Linked DNA regions of Mesorhizobium opportunistum WSM2075. The protein of the gene in region 1 binds, or shares a complex with, the protein of each later gene. Links are inferred from orthologs where the notes say so. Each region holds a gene or a part of one and is shown on either strand. Other genes may lie near its edges.

Region 1 (16,399 bases):
GGAAGAAGTGCGCAACCGCCGCAAGCCGGTGCGCCGCCAGTACAAGATCCAGGAAGTGATCAAGCGCCGGCAGATCCTTTTGGTGCAGGTCGTCAAGGAAGAGCGCGGCAACAAGGGCGCCGCACTCACCACCTACCTGTCGCTTGCCGGTCGCTATTCCGTGCTGATGCCGAACACGGCGCGCGGCGGCGGCATTTCCCGCAAGATCACCAGCGCGGTCGACCGCAAGCGCCTCAAGGAGGTCGTTGCCGATCTCGAAGTGCCGCAAGGCATGGGCGTCATCCTGCGCACCGCCGGCGAAAGCCGCACCAAAGCCGAGATCAAGCGCGACTACGAATATCTGATGCGGCTTTGGGAGAACGTGCGCAATCTCACGCTTCAGTCCACCGCCCCTGCCCTCGTCTATGAGGAAGGCAGCCTGATCAAGCGCTCGGTGCGCGACCTCTACAACAAGGATATCGACGAGATTCTCGTCTCCGGCGACGAAGGCTACCGCGAGGCCAAGGACTTCATGCGCATGCTGATGCCGAGCCACGCCAAGGTGGTTCAGCCGTTCCGCGACACGACGCCGATCTTCGTGCGCAACGGCATCGAGGCGCAGCTCGACCGCATGTTGCAGCCGCAGGTGACGCTGAAGAGCGGCGGCTACATCATCATCAACCAGACCGAAGCGCTGGTCGCCATCGACGTCAATTCGGGCCGCTCCACCAAGGAGCACTCGATCGAGGATACGGCGCTCCACACCAATCTGGAAGCGGCCGAGGAAGTCGCGCGTCAGCTCCGGCTGCGCGACCTTGCCGGCCTGATCGTCATCGACTTCATCGACATGGAGGAGAACCGCAACAACCGCTCCGTCGAAAAGCGGTTGAAGGATCACCTCAAGAACGACCGTGCGCGCATCCAGGTCGGCCGCATCTCGCATTTCGGCCTGATGGAAATGTCGCGCCAGCGCATCCGCGCCAGCGTGCTGGAATCGACCATGAAGCCCTGCCCGCATTGCGGCGGCACCGGCCATGTGCGCTCCGATTCTTCGGTCGCGCTGATGGTGGTGCGGGCGATCGAGGAATTCCTGCTCAAGGATTCGCGCAGCCACATCACGGTACGCACGCCGGCGGCGACCGCACTCTACGTGCTCAACCACAAGCGCGGCACGCTGGTGGAACTCGAAAGCCGCTTCGGCCTGACCATCACCATCGAGGCCGACGATGCGGTTGGCGCCCAGCACTATGCGATCTTCCGCGGCGCGCTGGCCGAAAAGCCCGAAGGCTTTGTCGAGTTGCGCAGCCTGCCGGCCTATGTCGAGCCGGAAGAACCCGAGGACGAGGTCGTCATCGAGGAAGACGAGGAAGCACCGGCTCAGGCCGAGCAGCCAAGGCACGCCCAGCCATCGCAGCACCAGCAGCCCAGGTCGGGTGAGCCAAGGTCGGGTGAGCCAAGGTCGGGTGAGCCAAGGTCTGGCGAACCCAGGACGGGCGAGCCGAGGTCGGGCGAGGACGGCGAAGGCCGCGACCGCAAGCGCCGCAAGCGCCGCAGACGGCGTGGCGGCAAGGATCGCGACCGCGAACATGGCGCCCCGACGGACGGCTCGTCCATCTCCGCACCGGCCGGCGATTTCGCCGAATCGGTACATGAGGCGGACAATGACGACACCGAAACGGACGATGCCGTTGCGATCTCCGCCAGCGCGTCCGACGAGGCGGTACAGGCTTCCGATGACAGCCAGGGCAAGAAGCGCCGGCGCGGCAAGCGCGGCGGCAAGCGCAATCGTCGCGAGGACGGTGAAGGCGAGACCGAGGCCGAGGCCGGCGAAGCCGCCGACGCCTCGGTGATCGATGCCGCTGAAGCTGAGACGGTCGCTAGCGAGCCCGTAGCGGTTGAAGAAACCGCGGCTTCTGCACCGGCGAACGACGACGCTCCAGCCGAAAAGCCGAAGAAGAAGCGTGCTTCAAGGGCAAAGAAGGCCGCAGCCGAAGTCCCCGCCGAGGCGGTGACCGAGGCAGATCCGGAAGCTGCCGTCGAGCCCGCTCCTGTGGACGATGCGAACGTCGTTGCCGAGCCGTCCGTTGCCGAAGAGGAGCCGGCGAAGGCCCGCCCGTCGCGGCGCAAGGCGGTGGCTGCGGATACTCCGGTCGTGCCAGTGGTTTCTTCGAGCGTCGCCGATGAGGCCAAGACCGAAGAAAAGCCGAAGCGTGCCGGTTGGTGGCAGCGGAAGGGCTTTTTCTAAGCTTTTCAGCTCGTTGAGCTGATGTTCTGACAAGAAAATCCCGCGCGATCGAAAAGATGGCGCGGGATTTTTCATACCCGGCATTCCGATAGGGCGGGAAACGCTAAGGCGCGAAGATCGACCAGTTCATCATCCTGGCCAGCTTTTCCAGTGCGATCGAACCGAGCTTGGAGTTGCCGTTGGCATTGAGGCCGGGCGACCAGACGGCAAGCGAGGCGACACCCGGCACGATGCCCAATATGCCGCCGCCGACGCCGCTCTTGCCGGGAATGCCGACGCGGAAGGCAAAATCGCCGGAGCCGTCATAATGGCCGCAGGTCAGCATCATGGCGCCGATGCGCCGCGCCCGCTCGGCCGACACCACGGAATGCCCCGTCGCCGGGTTCTTGCCGCCATTGGCGAGGAAGCGGCCGGCCATCGCCAGTTGCCGGCAACTCATGGCGATGGCGCAGTGATGGAAATAAACGCCTAGCGCAAGCTCCGGTGCATGATGGAGATTGCCGAAGGATTTCATATAGTTGGCGAGCGCAAAGTTGCGATAGCCGGTGGCGCGCTCGGAGGCCGCCACCTCGCGGTCGATGATGATGGTCTCGTCGTCGGCCAGGAACTGTATGAAACGCAGGATCTCGCCAATCGCCTCGCGCGGCTGGTGGCCGGCGAGCAGGATGTCGGAAATGACGATGGCGCCGGCATTGATGAACGGATTGCGCGGAATGCCGTTCTCGTGCTCGAGCTGTACGATGGAGTTGAACGGATTGCCGGACGGCTCGCGCCCCACCCGCTTCCACAGTGCATCGCCGACATTGCCGAGCGCCAGGGTCAAGGTGAAGACCTTCGAGATGCTCTGGATCGAGAACGGCTGGTCGGCATCGCCCGCCACCAGCACGCGGCCGTCATTGGTGACGGCGGCAATGCCGAATTTCCTCGGATCGACCTTGCCCAGCTGGGGAATGTAGGTCGCGACGTCGCCGCGATCGGTGCGCTCGGCCATTTCGGCGGCGACCTCGGCCAATGCCTGATCAAGTTTGGGGGCCTGATCAAGTTTGGGGGCCTGTTCGAGTTCCGGCATGGCGCTACCTCAACCAGCGTTCGAGGCGCGCCATGGCCTCGACCATGTCGTCATGGCTGCCGGCATAGGAAAACCGCATCGTGCGGTGCCCCGCCTGGGTATCGAAGTCGCGGCCGGGCGTCGCCGCCACATGGGCTTCCGCCAGCATCTTGCGCGCGAACGCCATGCTGTCGTTGCTGTGCCGGGTGACATCGCAAAAGGCATAGAAGGCACCATCCATGGGCGCCGCCAGCGGAAAGCCGAGCTCGGGCAAACGTTTCATCAGCAGCTCGCGATTCCAGGCATAGCGGCCTTTGACCGCCTCCAGTTCCTCCGTCGCGGCAAAGGCCTCGATCGCGGCGATCTGCGACAGCTCCGGTGGCGAGATGTAGAGGCTCTGGGCGATGCGCTCGACCGGCCGCACCAGCTCCTCGGGCAGCACCATCCAGCCGATACGCCAGCCGGTCATGCAATAATATTTCGAGAACGAGTTGATCACCGTCACGCTGTCACCGAAGGCGAGCGCCGTGGTGTCGGGGGCGCCATAGGCCAGCCGGTGGTAGATCTCGTCGGAAATGACGGCGATGCCGAGCGCCTCCGCCGTGCTGATCAGCGCCGACAGTTCGTCGGCCGGAATGACGGCGCCGGTCGGGTTGGCCGGACTTGCAAACAGGACGCCCTTCAGCGGCTTCTGGCGATGCGCCGCCTCTAGATGGCCGGCATGCAGATAGGCCGCCTCGCCGAGCTCGATCTCGACGACATCGATGCCGAGCGCCGCCATGATGTTGCGATAGGCGGGGTAACCGGGCGCGGCGATAGCAACGCGGTCGCCCGGATCGAACATCGCCAGGAAGGCGAGATTGAAGGCGGCCGACGATCCGGTGGTTACCGCGATCCGCCCCGGCTCGACATCGAGCCCGTAGTGATCCGCGTAATGCCCGGCGATCGCCTTGCGCAAACCGGCCAGACCCAGCGCGTCGGTGTAGCCGATGCGGCCTTCCTGCAGGGCCTTGGCCGCCGCGGCGCGAACCCGTGCGGGCGCCGGATCGGATGGCTGGCCGACCGCCATGGAGATCACCGGCGCGCCCTGGGCCTTCAGCCGGTTGGCTTCAGCCAGCACATCCATGGCGTGGAACGGCTCGACATTGCCACGGCGTGAGAGCGAAACGACCATTTTATCCTATCCCGACGGTTGAGCACGGCATGCCCTGGACGCATACGCCGCACAAATGCCCGATTGGTGTGAGGATCACAAGTTGAGGAAGTTTTTCCGGTGCCGACTTTTCATCTTTCGCCCGCTCGTCTACCAGTGGACACGTCATGCTGAGCCGACCCAGACCGACCATTGCAGAGGTGGCGCGTGTTTTCGCGACACTTTCGCTCGGCCTCGCTGTCGCGGTGGCGAGTTCGGTCACTGCCTTTGCCCAGTCCGTGCCGGTGGTGCGCGACGCCGAGATCGAGGCTTTGGTTCGCGACTATGCGCGGCCGATCTTCAGGGCGGCCGGGCTGGCGAATGACGGCATCGACATCGTCCTGGTCAACGATTCCAGCTTCAACGCCTTCGTTACCGGACGCCGGCTGTTCATCAACACCGGCGCGCTGATGATGGCTGAAACGCCGAACGAGATCATTGGCGTCATCGCCCACGAGGCCGGCCATATCGCCGGCGGCCACCAGCAGAAACTGCGCGACCAGCTCGAACGCGCCAAGACCATGGCCATTATCGCCACTTTGCTCGGCGCCGGCGCCATTGTTGCCGGCGCCACCACCAACAGCCGCGGCCTTGCCGGCGCCGGCATGGGCGTGGCGGCTGGCGGCGGCGAGATGGCGCAGCGCAGCATCCTCGCCTATCAGCGCACCGAAGAGACGACCGCCGACCGCTCGGCGATCACCTATCTCAACGCCACCGGCCAGTCCGGCATGGGCATGCTGAAGACATTCGCCCGCTTCCAAAGCGCGCTGTCCTTGTCCGGCACGCAGGTCGATCCCTATCGTATCAGCCACCCGATGCCGCAGGAACGCATCGCCAATCTCGAAGTGCTGGTCAAACAGAGCCCCAATGTCGGCAAGGTCGATCCGCCGGCGCTGCAGCAGCGCCATGACATGATGCGGGTCAAGATTGCCGTCTACATGGAAGGCCAGGCGGCTGGGTCACGGCTGATGCGAAAGATGCAAGGAACGCTGGCCGGGCTATATGGCGATGCCCAGTCGACCTACCTTTACGGCAATATCGCCGCAGCGCTCGCCAAGACCAACGCCCTGATCAAGGCGCAGCCCAGGAATGCCTACTTCCAGGAGTTGCGCGGCGACATTCTGATGAAGGCGAACAACCCCAAGGATGCGGCGGAAGCCTACGCCAAGGCGGTCAGCCTCGATTCGGCGCGGTCCGGCTTGCTGCCGGTCTCGCTTGGACAGGCGCTGATGGCCATCGGCACGCCCGATTCGCTCAGGAAAGCCGTCGCGCAGATCAACAATGGTCTGGGGCGCGACAAGGAAAATTCCATCGGATATCGCTATCTGGCACAGGCCTATGGCGAGTTGGGGGACATACCGGGCGCCGAGCTCGCCACTGCCGAAGGTCATTTCTATTCCGGTAACTACAAGGATGCGAAGATATTCGCCATGCGGGCGCAGCAGCAGATGAAGCGCGGCGAGCCGCGCTGGATTCGCGCCCAGGACATCATAAACTACAAATCATCAGGCAAGATCTAGTGAACCCTCCGGCCATGCGCTGCGACATAGCCAGACCGGGAAACAGGCAAAAGGAACGAGAACAATGAAAAAGGCACTGCTGTTGGGCACCACGGGAATCGCTGTAGCCCTTGCGATGCTCGCTTTCGGTTTCGTCGCCGGCAACCCGCAGATCGCCAAGGCCGGCACGGCCCAGCCTGTTCAGACGGCTGAGCCTGTCCAGATGGCGGGCGCCGACACCAAGATCGACCGCGCCGAGGTCGAAGGCATCATCCGCGACTACCTCTTGAAGAACCCCGAGGTGCTGCTCGAAGTGCAGGACGCGCTCGAGGCCAAGCAGAAGGAAGAGCAGCGCATCGCCCATCTCGGCGTCATCAAGAACGCCAAGGACCAGATCTTCAACTCCGCCTTCGATGGCGTCGTCGGCAATCCGAACGGCAAGGTGACGATCGTCGAGTTCTACGACTACAATTGCGGCTTCTGCAAACGCGCCATCGAGGACATGCGGGCGCTGACCAAGACCGATCCGGACCTGCGCTTCGTGCTCAAGGAGTTCCCGATCCTCGGCCCGGATTCGCAGAAGGCGAGCGTCGTCTCGATGGCGTTCCACCTGATGATGCCGGAAAAGTACGGCGAGTTCCACAATGCGCTGCTTGGTGGCCAGGGACGCGCCACCGAGGCGGCCGCTATCAAGATCGCGCTTTCGCTCGGCGCCGACGAGGCGACGTTGCGCGAGAAGATGAAGGATCCTTCGATCCCCGAAGCCTTCTCCAAGACCTACGATCTGGCCAACAAGCTGTCGATCACCGGAACGCCGTCCTACGTCGTCGGCAACGAGGTCGTGTTCGGGGCTCTCGGACAGGATGTGCTGGCGGAGAAGATCGAGGCGGCGAAAGCCGCGCTTTGATCCGCCGCCGATTTTCATCACGGGTGCATTTCGGCCTGTTGTGGACAGTGAAAGAACGCAGTTGCGCTCTTTCCGCGGGCGACTATGCCCGGTATAGAGGCCCAGCGCGCCGGCTTGACGCCGGCGCCGAAAAAGGTCGGCTTTTTTGAAAACGGTTTTCGTCCTGAACGGTCCCAATCTCAACGCGCTCGGCAAGCGCGAGCCGGGCATCTATGGCGGCAAGACGCTTGCCGCGATCGCCGACGACTGCAAGCAGGCGGGCGCGTCGCTTGGGATCGAGATCGATTTCCGCCAGTCCAACCACGAGGGCGACCTCGTCGACTGGATCCAGGAAGCCGGAGACAAGGCTGCCGGCATCGTCATCAATCCAGGCGCCTACAGCCACACCTCGATCGCGATCCACGACGCCATCCGCTCGGTCGCGCCGCTGCCGGTCGCCGAAGTTCATCTTTCCAACATCCACGCGCGGGAACCATTCCGCCATGTCTCCATGGTCGCGCCGGTCGCCGTCGGCATGATCTGTGGCTTTGGGCCGCTCGGCTACACGCTGGCGCTGCAGGCGCTGGCCGCGCGCCTATGACCGGCCCACAAACAGAAGGCTCGAAAATGTCGATAAAGAAGACCGGTGTTGACCAGCAGCTGATCCGCGATCTGGCGGGCATACTGAACGACACCAACCTGACCGAGATCGAGGTTGAACTGGGCGACCTGAAGGTGCGCGTGTCGCGGCAGGCGCCCGCCGTCCACGCGATTGCGGCCCCCCAACCCGCCTATGCGCCAGCGGCAGCCGCTCTGCCCGTGGCCTCGGCCCCGGCGGCCGCGGATGTGTCGAAGAACGCGGTGGCTTCACCGATGGTCGGCACCGCCTACCTGGCGCCCTCACCGGACGCCAAGCCGTTCATCGAGATCGGCCAGAAGGTCAAGGAAGGCCAGACGCTGCTGATCATCGAAGCGATGAAGACGATGAACCAGATCCCCTCGCCGCGCGCCGGCACGGTGACGGCGATCCTGTTCGAGGACGCGACGCCGGTCGAATACGGCATGCCGCTTGTCGTGATCGAGTAGAGCGGGCCGGATGTTCCAAAAGATCCTCATCGCCAATCGCGGCGAAATCGCCCTTCGGGTGCTGCGCGCCTGCAAGGAACTCGGCATCCAGACCGTTGTGGTGCATTCGACCGCCGACGCCGACGCCATGCATGTCAGGCTTGCCGACGAGAGCGTGTGCATCGGCCCGCCGCCGTCGCGCGACAGCTATCTCAACATCCACCAGATCGTCGCGGCCTGCGAGATCACCGGCGCCGACGCCGTGCATCCGGGCTACGGCTTCCTGTCGGAGAACGCCAAGTTCGCCGATATCCTGGCCGCCCACAACATCACCTTCATTGGCCCGTCCGGCGACCATATCCGCATCATGGGCGACAAGATCGAGGCCAAACGCACCGCCAAGCGCCTCGGCATTCCGGTGGTGCCGGGTTCCGATGGCGCGGTGACCGAGGAAAAGGAAGCCAAGCGCATCGCCGCCGAGATCGGCTATCCGGTAATCATCAAGGCATCGGCCGGCGGCGGCGGACGCGGCATGAAGGTTGCCCATACCGAGGCCGACCTCGAGGTCGCCTTGCAGACGGCGCGCTCGGAAGCGGGCGCCGCCTTCGGCGACGACGCCGTCTACATCGAGAAATACCTGCAGAAGCCGCGTCACATCGAGGTGCAGGTGTTCGGCGACGGCTTTGGCCGCGGCGTGCATTTCGGCGAGCGCGACTGCTCGCTGCAACGGCGCCACCAGAAGGTCTGGGAAGAGGCCAATTCGCCGGCTCTCAACGCCGAGGAGCGGTCCCGTATCGGCAGCATCTGCGCCACGGCCATTGCCGATCTCGGCTATTCGGGCGCCGGGACGATCGAATTCCTGTACGAGAACGGCGAGTTCTATTTCATCGAGATGAACACGCGCCTGCAGGTGGAGCATCCGGTGACGGAAGCGATCACCGGCATCGATCTCGTCCACGAGCAGATCCGGGTCGCCTCCGGCGGCGGACTTTCGGTGAGGCAGGAAGACATCAAGTTCAACGGCCACGCCATCGAGTGCCGCATCAATGCCGAGGATCCGCGCACCTTCACGCCCTCGCCAGGCACCATCACGCATTTCCACACGCCTGGCGGCCTCGGCATCCGCGTCGATTCCGGCGTGTATTCCGGCTACAGGATCCCGCCCTACTACGACAGCCTGATCGGCAAGCTGATCGTGCATGGCCGCAATCGCGTCGAGTGCATGATGCGGCTGCGCCGCGCGCTCGACGAATTCGTCGTCGACGGCATCAAGACAACCTTGCCGCTGTTTCGCGATCTGGTCGGCAATGCCGACATCGCCAATGGCGACTATGACATCCACTGGCTGGAAAAATACCTGGCCAAGGAAGAGTAGTCCGGGGACGCGATGACCCGCCCTTACGCGCCAGGCTATCGCATCCCCACGGACCTCCTGCTCAAGGCATACGCCTCGGGCGTCTTTCCCATGGCCGAAAGCGCTGCCGACCCGGAGGTGTTCTGGGTGCGGCCGGAAACGCGTGGCATCATTCCGCTGCACGGATTCCACACGCCGAAGAGCCTGAGGAAGACAGTCCGCAAAAACCTGTTCGACATCCGCTTCGACTTCGACTTCGAGGCGACGATCGACGGCTGCGCCGAAAAGCGCGAAGAGCGCCGCTCCACCTGGATCAACGCGCCGATCCGCGAAGCCTATGTACAACTGCACCGCATGGGCCATTGCCATTCGGTCGAGGCCTGGCGCGAGGAGCGGCTGGTCGGCGGCCTCTATGGCGTGTCGCTGGGGCGGGTGTTTTTCGGCGAAAGCATGTTTTCCAAGGAGACGGACGCGTCGAAGACCTGCCTCGTCCATCTCGTCGAACGCTTGAAGGCGCGCGGGTTCGCCCTACTCGATACGCAGTTCACCACCGAGCACCTCAAGCGCTTTGGTGCTGTCGACGTGCCGCGCGGCAAATACGAGAAGATGCTGGCCGAGGCCCTGAAGGGCGAAGCGGTCTTCTTTCCGTAGGGATCAAGCCTTATCGGCCGCGACCTCGATCGGGGTCTGCGAATGGAACATCATCTTCCAGCCGTTGACGCGGTGGACGTAGCCGGTGCTGACCAGCGCGGCATAGGGTTCGCCGTTCTCCCGCGTCGCATGCGCCTCGTAGGTCAGCATGATGACATCACTGCCCGGTTCGATTATGCCCTTGAGCTCGATATCGAGGTCGCGCCATCGGTTGGGATTGGTCGCCGTCTTGGCCAGATCGGCATTGTCCATCGCTCGTGCCATCCGCGGAAATGCCACCAGGCACTCCGTGTCGACATTGGCCGCATAATAAGCGGCATCGCCTGTCCAGAAGCCTTTTTCGAGTTCAAGCAACTCTGTCTTGCTGGCCGTGATCCGCTTGCTGTCCGACATCGGACTGTCCTCCGGGCGCATCGATGCGCGGTCGTCCGTGGCCCAACGCATGATGACCACGACGGTTCCCGGGGATCAGTTGGTGTCGGAGGTGTCCGGCTCCGTGGGATCGGGCTGTTCCACATCCGGGCTGACCTCAGCGTTCGGCTTGGCGGCAGCCGGCTTGGCGACCGCCGGCTCCGAAGCATCGGCCTTGGTGGCGTCCGGTTTGGTGGCATCCGGCGCCGGCACATCGGACTTCTGCTTGCACGCCTTCAGCCAGACGTCATAGACGGCATGTTCGACGGCGTTAAGACCGGGGCTTTCGGCAAACATCCAGCCGGTGAATATGCGGCGAATCTTGCGGTCCAGCGTGATCTCGTCGACCTCCACGAAGGAGTCCGTCTTCGGCTCCTCGTTCTGCGGCCGGGAATAGCAGACACGCGGCGTCACCTGCAAAGCGCCGAATTGCACCGTCTCGTCGATATAGACATCGAAGGTGATGATGCGGCCAGTGATCTTGTCGATGCCGGCGAACTCGGCAACCGGGTTGGTGATGCGATCCGATCCCGCAGGCGGAGCCGGCGCGGGTGCCGCGGGTGCGGGCGACGCGGCAAAGGCGGCGGTGCTGACGGCGAGGCTGGCGGCTACCGTCAGACCGCCTGTCGAGATTCGGTTGAAAAAGCTCATGCAAGGGTACCGGTGGTTCGCGCCCAGGTGATTCCGTCGATCGCCAAGGCTATTCGCCGTTTTCTGATGAGCAAGCAGCTAAACACCAATTGTGGCGATAAAGGACCGGCCTGCACTTCGTGCTGTGACAAGTCGGGGCGCCGTTACGAGCCGGGCCGTTACGACCCGGGCGTCCAGGCGTCGTAGTCGCCGGTAACCTGCGGGCGGTGCTGGTTGGTCAACACCGAGCCCTTCGGGCGATAGGCCGCCGGCGTTCCGGTCAGATTGGACTGATGCGATTTCTGCCAATCGCGCGGCTTGTAGTCCTCGCCAGAGGGCGCGACGTCGACACGGTGATGGATCCAGCCGTGCCAGCCGGGCGGAATGGCCGAAGCTTCCGAATAGTTGCGGTAGATCACCCAGCGGCGCGTACGGCCTTCCGAATCGATACCGCCTTCGTAATAGACGTTGCCCGTCTCGTCCTGGCCGACCTTCTTGCCGTACCGCCAGGTGTGCAGGCGCGTTCCCAGCGTCTGGCTGTTCCACCAGGTGAAAAATTGCGTCAGGAAAGTCTTCATCTCAGAACCCTCGCGCTGGCGGCGCCTGTTTCCTGCTTATGGCGTCAGGCCTTCGGGAAGGCAAGGGTTTTGCCGCGCAGAGCGCGCAAATGGCGCGCCCGGGATCGACACCGACTTGTGATCTTTCCACATAACGGGATGCGCGCTTGCCAAGTCTTCCCGGTGTTTCTAAAGCTCGGCGCGGTCCGCGCGGCAATATCCAAACTGACCGCGAGCCCAACGGAGGTGACGATTGGCCACGGAATTGCCGACCACCGATAGCCGCGTCAGTCCAAGCCTGATTCGCCAGCGCAAAGGAGGTACGCCTCTCGTTTGCCTCACGGCCTACACCTATCCCGTCGCCCGACTGCTTGATCCCCATGTCGACCTGCTTCTGGTCGGTGACAGCGTCGCCATGGTCCTGCATGGCCATCAGACGACGCTGGGCGCCTCGCTCGAGATGATGATCGCGCATGGGCAGGCCGTGATGCGCGGCTCCGCCAGGGCCTGCGTGGTCGTCGACATGCCGGCCGGCACCTATGAGGATTCAGCGGCACAGGCCGTTGCCTCGGCGCGGCGCATCGTCGGCGAGACCGGCTGCCAGGCGGTCAAGCTGGAGGGCGGCGTCGACATGGCCGGGCGGATCGCCGCGATCGTGACCAACGGCATTCCGGTCATGGGCCATATTGGCCTGCTGCCGCAATCGGTCGAGAAGGAGGGTGGCTACAAGATCAAGGGCCGCACTGACGAGAATGTCGCGGCGCTGGTGGCGGACGCGCTGGCAGTCGAAAAGGCCGGTGCGTTCTCGGTGGTCATCGAAGGCACCATCGAGGCGGCCGCCGCCGACATCACGCGCCGCATCGCCATTCCTACCATCGGCATCGGCGCCAGCGCCGACTGCGACGGCCAGATCCTGGTCATCGACGACATGGTCGGGCTGACCGTCGATCGCGTGTCGAAATTCGTCAAGGAATATGCCGATCTGCGCAGCGTGATCGCGCATGCCGCCGAGCGCTACGCACTAGAGGTGCGAAGCCGGACATTTCCCGGTCCTGCCCATGTCTTTTCGAGTTCAAAACTCTTTTCCCGCACGAACACAAGTGGCGGAGATGACGCATGAGCCGGCCTGACGTCGTCGACAGCGTTGCCGCCCTTCGCGCGCGGATCCGGGACTGGCGCCGCGATGGGCTTCGCGTCGCCATGGTGCCGACCATGGGCGCGTTGCATGAGGGGCATCTCTCCCTGATCAGGATCGCACGCGAAAGAGCCGAGCGCTGCGTGGTGTCGATCTTCGTCAACCCGACGCAGTTCGCGCCGAGCGAGGATCTCGACAAGTACCCGCGCCAGCTCGCCCGCGATCTCGATATGCTGGCGACGGCCAGGGCCGATCTTGCGTTCATACCGACGGTCGATGCGATGTATCCCGCCGGCTTTGCCACCAGGATTTCGGTCGGCGGCCCGTCCGCCGGGCTCGAATCGGATTTTCGCCCCACCTTTTTCGATGGCGTCGCCACCGTGGTGGCCAAGCTGTTCCTGCAGGCAGCGCCCGACTTTGCCGTCTTCGGCGAAAAAGACTATCAGCAGCTTTGCGTCGTCAGGCAGCTCTGCCGAGACCTCGACCTGCCCGTCGAGATCATTGGCGCACCGACCATACGCGATCCGCATGGCCTCGCCATGTCGTCTCGCAACGCCTATCTCGGCGAGGCCGAACTCCAGATCGCTCGCCAGCTCAACGTGGTCCTGCGCAAGACAGCAGCGGCGCTGGCGGCGGGCGCGGGCCAGAAAGACACGATCGCCGAAACCCGCAGCACCTTGATCGCCGCCGGCTTCCAGACGGTCGACTATGTCGAGGCTCGTGAGAGCCTGACGCTCGGGCCATGGCGGCGCGAGCGCGCAGGCCGCGTTCTCGCCGCCGCCTGGCTTGGAAAAACCAGGCTGATCGATAATGTGGAAATTGCCTCCGCCTGATGTAACAACCGACGGCCAGTGCGGCATGATCCGCGAATTGTCGCCGCCTTGCGCTCACGCTGCGGGGCCTGAAACTCCGGTCGCCGCCTATTCCTCGGTCGGCATATGCAGGTACATCGACTGGATGCCGACCCGGCCCGGGCCGGTGAAGCGGTTGACGATGAAATTCATGTTGGCGCCGAAGAAGCCGCTCGACAGGCGGTCGATCTTGGTTTCCATCTTGACCGAGGTGTCTTTGAACAGCCAGCCGCCCGGCTCGATGTCGATGGTCTCGCCTGGTGCAAGCGTCTTTTCGAAGACATTGCCGTAGCCGTGCAGCCAGACGATGCCGTCGCCGGCATCGCCGCGAAAACGGTCGATGAAAAAACCGCTCTGTCCGAACAGCATCGTCGCCAGGCCGCGCACCCGCTCGAACGTGTAGTCGACATTGCCGGTAGCGGCGAGAAACTGGTGTTCGCGCACCTGGATCTCCTCGCCGTACCTGAGATGGATCGGCACGATGTGGCCGGGTCCGTCGCGGCTGAAGGCGATGATGCCCGCCCCCGACGCCTCGGTGACGAAGATCTGCATGCCTGCCATCATGCGCTTCAGCGCGCCCTTCAGCGATTTCAGCCCGATGGTGATGGTGGAGTTCTTCCACAAAAGGATGTGGTGCTCGAAATAGACCGGCATCTGCCTCACATCGACGGAAAGCACGGGCACCAGCTCGCCCGCTATATGATAGGTGACGCCACCAAAAGTTTCGTCCGACACCTGTGTCGGCATCAGTTCCGGCAAGCTTGGCATGATCCCCCCAACGCCGCCTTGCGTGCCGGTTCATTCCGGCTTCCGCGCGGTCAGCTGAGGCAGCTTTGGGGCCGGAGCCAAGGGGCGTCAAACGAAAACAGCCCCTCCACAACGCCGCTCGCGCGAAGGTGATCCAGACCTGTCCGCCGGAAGGAATCAGCCGGCGAGCGGCCGGTGATAGACGAGCGTTGCCTCACCAGTGGCGCGTGCGCGCTCGCCGGCATCGCCGGACCGCACGAAGCCGTTCGCCTCGTAGAAGGCGATGGCGTGCGTGTTCCGCTTCTCCACCTCCAGACGAACGGCCCGGGCTTCGGGGAAGCATTCGATGACCTCGTCGAGGAGCATGCCGCCAATGCCCCTGCCCTGCAGGGTTGGAAGCACGTAGAGCTGTTTCAGGACAACCAGGTCTCCGCCATCGACGCTTTCGGCAAAAGCCACGCCGCCAATGCGCTTGCCGTCATCGGCGACGAGGAATTCGCTGTTCGGCTTGGTCAGCCGCGCCTTCAGCGCGGCGATCGAATGCCATTCCTCGGTGATCGCGGTGACCCGCTCGACGCCATAGATGGCGTCATAGGTCGCGTGCCAGGTTTCGACCAGCAACGCCCGGATGGCAGCAAGGTCACGATCCCCTGCGGTGCGGACGAACATAGCCTTACTCTATGCCGAGCTTGGCCTTGACGAGGTCGTTGACCGCCTGCGGGTTGGCCTTGCCGCCCGTTGCCTTCATCACCTGGCCGACGAACCAGCCGGCCATCGTCGGCTTGGCGCGCGCCTGCTCGACCTTATCAGGATTGGCTGCGATCACCTCGTCGACGGCCTTCTCGATGGCGCCGGTGTCGGTGACCTGCTTCATGCCGCGGCTCTCGACCAGCTGGCGCGGATCGCCGCCCTCGTTCCAGACGATCTCGAACAGATCCTTGGCGATCTTGCCGGAGATCGTGCCGTCCTTGATCAGGTCGATGACAGCACCAAGCTGATCGGGCGAAACCGGAGCGTTTTCAATACCCTGGCCGGCCTTGTTCAGTTGCCCGAGCAGATCGTTGATGACCCAGTTGGCGGCGAGCTTGCCGTCGCGGCCGGCGGCCACCTTCTCGAAATAATCGGCGATCGGCTTTTCCGAGACCAGGATCGAGGCATCATAGGTCGAGAGGCCGAGCGAGGCGATCAGCCGCGCCTTCTTGGCGTCGGGCAATTCCGGCAACTCCTTGGCCAGCGCATCGACATAGGCCTGGTCGAACTCGAGCGGCAGAAGATCCGGATCGGGGAAATAGCGGTAGTCGTGCGCCTCTTCCTTGGTGCGCATGGAGCGCGTCTCGCCCTTGACGGCATCGAACAGACGCGTCTCCTGGTCGATCTTGCCGCCATCCTCGAGGATGGCGATCTGGCGCCTCGCCTCATAGTCGATGGCCTGGCCGATGAAGCGGATCGAGTTGACGTTCTTGATCTCGCAGCGCGTGCCGAATTCGCCGCCGGGCTTGCGCACGGAGACATTGACGTCGGCGCGCATCGAGCCTTCGTCCATATTGCCGTCGCAAGTGCCGAGATAGCGCACGATGGTGCGCAGCTTGGTGACGTAGGCCTTGGCCTCGTCGGCCGAGCGCATGTCGGGCTTGGAGACGATTTCCATCAGGGCTACGCCCGAGCGGTTGAGATCGACATAGGACATCGTCGCATGCTGGTCGTGCATCGACTTGCCGGCATCCTGTTCCAGATGCAGGCGTTCGATGCCGACCTCGATGTCCTCGAATTCGCCCTGGCGATCAGGACCGACGGAGACGATCACCGTGCCCTCGCCGACGATCGGCTGCTTGAACTGCGAAATCTGGTAGCCCTGGGGCAGATCGGGATAGAAATAATTCTTCCGGTCGAAGACCGACTTGTGGTTGATCTGCGCCTTCAGGCCGAGGCCGGTGCGGATCGCCTGCTTGACGCATTCCTCGTTGATGACGGGCAGCATGCCGGGCATCGCCGCATCGACCAGGCTGACATTGGCGTTGGGGGCCGCGCCGAAAGTGGTCGAGGCGCCGGAAAACAGCTTTGCTTCCGAGGTGACCTGCGCATGGACCTCGAGGCCGATGATGATCTCCCAGTCACCGGTGGCGCCAGGGATCAGGCGTTTTGCGTCGGG
Region 2 (2,752 bases), 4.4 Mb from region 1 along the record:
CCGGCGCCGACGTCATCGAGCTCGGCATGCCGTTTTCCGATCCGATGGCCGACGGCCCGGCGATCCAGGCGGCAGGCCTGCGCGCGCTGAAAGGCGGCCAGACGCTGGTCAAGACGCTGAAGATGGCGTCGGACTTCCGCTCCGGTGACAATGAAACGCCGATCGTGCTGATGGGCTATTACAACCCGATCTACATCTACGGCGTCGACCGGTTCCTCAAGGACGCCATCGCCAGCGGCATCGATGGGCTGATCGTCGTCGACCTGCCGCCGGAAATGGACGAGGAACTCTGCATTCCGGCGCTGAAAGCCGGCATCAACTTCATCCGCCTGGCGACGCCGACCACCGACGACAAGCGCCTGCCCAAGGTGCTGCAGAACACGTCGGGTTTCGTCTACTACGTGTCGATGACCGGCATCACCGGCTCGGCGCTCGCCGACACCGGCAAGGTGGCGGCGGCGGTCCAGCGCATCAAGGGCCACACCGACCTGCCGGTCTGTGTCGGCTTCGGCGTCAAGACCGCCGAGCAGGCGCGCGTGATCGGTGCCAACGCCGATGGCGTCGTCGTCGGCACGGCGATCGTCAATGCGGTCGCCAATGTGCTGGGGCCGAAGGGCGAGAAGACCGCCGACCCGGCCGAGGCTGTCGCCACGCTGGTCAGCGGGCTGGCGCAAGGCGTGCGCTCGGCTCGCCTTGCTGCTGCCGAATAGTTTCCCTACCTCTGGTCTTGTGCATGTCGTTCTCCCGCGTGGCCTGCACTAACTCTTCGTCAGGACAGGAGCCGAAGCGATGAACTGGATCACCAATTACGTTCGCCCGAAGATCAATTCGATGCTCGGCCGGCGTACCGACATGCCCGAGAATCTCTGGATCAAGGATCCCGAGACCGGTGAGATGGTGTTCCACAAGGACCTGGAATCCAACCAGTTCGTCATCCCGTCCTCCGGCCACCACATGAAGATCTCGGCCAAGGAGCGGCTGAAATACTTCCTCGACGACGGCAAGTACGAGCAGCTCGAAAACCCCAAGGTCGTGCAGGACCCGCTGAAGTTCCGCGACGAGAAGCGCTACACCGACCGGTTGAAGGACGCCAAGGCCAAGACCGGCCTGGAAGATGCGATCGTCAACGCGCTGGGCACCGTCGAGGGCCTGCCGGTGGTGGTGACGGTGCAGGACTTCGCCTTCATGGGCGGCTCGCTCGGCATGGCGGCGGGCGACGCCATCGTGCACGCTTTCGAGGTCGCCTTGCAGCGCAAGCGGCCGCTGATCCTGTTTGCCGCCTCCGGCGGCGCCCGCATGCAGGAAGGCATTTTGTCCCTCATGCAATTGCCGCGCACCACGGTCGGTGTCGACCGGCTGAAGGAAGCCGGCCTTCCCTACATCGTCGTGCTGACCAATCCGACCACCGGTGGTGTCACTGCTTCCTACGCCATGCTGGGCGACGTGCACATCGCCGAACCCGGCGCCCTGATCGGCTTTGCCGGGCCGCGCGTCATCGAACAGACCATCCGCGAGAAACTGCCGGACGGCTTCCAGCGCTCCGAATATCTGATGGAGCACGGCATGGTCGATATGGTGGTGTCGCGACTGGAACTGCGCCAGACCATCTCACGGCTGTTGAAGATGCTGCTCAAGATGCCGGAAGAGCAAAAGCCGCTACAGCCGGAAATCTTGCCGCCGGCGGTGGTCTCCGCCGAGGCACGGCCGCAGGCCTGACGCGACACGACACGCCGCGACCGTGATTGCACGAGGGCAGTCGCGCGCTGTAGCCTTTTGATTGCCATGGCCATTCCGGAATCGTTTCTGGTTCTCAGGCCATGCTCAGGGAATCTGTCATGACGACGCTCGCCGCCGACCGCGAAATCGAAGCCCTGATGGCGCTTCACCCGAAAGGCTTCGACCTTTCGCTCGACCGCATCACGCGGCTTTTGGAGCGGCTGGGCAACCCGCAGGATCTGCTGCCGCCGGTCATCCATATCGCCGGTACCAACGGCAAGGGCTCCTGCGCCGCCTTCGCGCGGGCGCTGCTTGAGGCTTCCGGCCGCCTCGTCCACGTCCACACCTCGCCGCATCTGGTCAGCTGGCACGAGCGCTACCGGCTTGCCGCCGAGGGTGGCGGCAGGCTGGTCGACGACGATATCTTCGCCGAAGCCATCGCCCGCGTCGCCAAGGCCAATGACGGCCAGAAGATCACCGTCTTCGAGATACTCACCGCCGTCACCTTCATCCTGTTTTCCGAACATCCGGCGGAAGCCGCCATCATCGAGGTCGGCCTCGGCGGCCGCTTCGACGCCACCAATGTCGTGGAGAGGCCCGCCGTGTCGGTGATCATGCCGGTGTCGATGGACCATGAGGCCTATCTCGGCGACCGGGTCGAGCTGATCGCCGCCGAAAAGGCCGGCATCATGAAGCGCGGTTGCCCCGTGGTCATCGGCTCGCAGGAAAGCGAGACAGCGCTGCAGGTGCTGATCGAAACCGCCGAGCGGCTGGAATGCCCGACCTTCGTCTACGGCCAGGATTTCCTCGCCTTCGAGGAAAACGGCCGCATGGTCTACCAGGACGAGGACGGGCTGATGGACCTGCCGCTGCCGCGCCTGCCCGGGCGCCACCAGGTCGCCAACGCGGCTGCGGCGATCGCCGCGGTCAAGGCAGCCGGCTTCGAGATCAGCCACCGCGCCGCCGAAAAGGCGATGACCAATGTCGCCTGGCCCGGCCGCATGCAGAAACTGGCGCAGGGCCGGCTGGCGGACCT

What was found.
Region 2: the proteins of accB (region 1) and accD are in contact, whole or in part, in a solved structure (PDB 8UXZ), measured with the Escherichia coli proteins. The link is inferred for Mesorhizobium opportunistum WSM2075 from one-to-one orthologs.

Annotation. Positions count from the first base shown.
Region 1 is NC_015675.1:4,808,750-4,825,148, forward strand. What follows is about bases 6,443-9,205. They hold accB (acetyl-CoA carboxylase biotin carboxyl carrier protein), read left to right. Parts: upstream 6,443-7,476; coding sequence 7,477-7,935; downstream 7,936-9,205. Other genes in these bases: MESOP_RS23190 (DsbA family protein), read left to right, coding at 6,443-6,870; aroQ (type II 3-dehydroquinate dehydratase), read left to right, coding at 7,016-7,450; accC (acetyl-CoA carboxylase biotin carboxylase subunit), read left to right, coding at 7,946-9,205. Also shown: MESOP_RS23170 (ribonuclease E/G), read left to right, coding at 1-2,224; MESOP_RS23175 (glutaminase), read right to left, coding at 2,328-3,293; MESOP_RS23180 (pyridoxal phosphate-dependent aminotransferase), read right to left, coding at 3,298-4,446; MESOP_RS23185 (M48 family metalloprotease), read left to right, coding at 4,593-5,984; more of MESOP_RS23190, read left to right, coding at 6,049-6,442; more of accC, read left to right, coding at 9,206-9,289; aat (leucyl/phenylalanyl-tRNA--protein transferase), read left to right, coding at 9,302-9,919; MESOP_RS23215 (hypothetical protein), read right to left, coding at 9,923-10,312; MESOP_RS23220 (DUF2155 domain-containing protein), read right to left, coding at 10,388-10,981; MESOP_RS23225 (NADH:ubiquinone oxidoreductase subunit NDUFA12), read right to left, coding at 11,140-11,538; panB (3-methyl-2-oxobutanoate hydroxymethyltransferase), read left to right, coding at 11,771-12,637; panC (pantoate--beta-alanine ligase), read left to right, coding at 12,634-13,485; MESOP_RS23240 (AIM24 family protein), read right to left, coding at 13,573-14,271; MESOP_RS23245 (GNAT family N-acetyltransferase), read right to left, coding at 14,428-14,919; Asp-tRNA(Asn)/Glu-tRNA(Gln) amidotransferase subunit GatB, read right to left, coding at 14,924-16,399. UniProt on the Escherichia coli protein: This protein is a component of the acetyl coenzyme A carboxylase complex; first, biotin carboxylase catalyzes the carboxylation of the carrier protein and then the transcarboxylase transfers the carboxyl group to form malonyl-CoA.
Region 2 is NC_015675.1:450,904-453,655, reverse strand. It holds accD (acetyl-CoA carboxylase, carboxyltransferase subunit beta), read left to right. Parts: upstream 1-789; coding sequence 790-1,716; downstream 1,717-2,752. Other genes in the region: MESOP_RS02020 (bifunctional folylpolyglutamate synthase/dihydrofolate synthase), read left to right, coding at 1,836-2,752; trpA (tryptophan synthase subunit alpha), read left to right, coding at 1-710.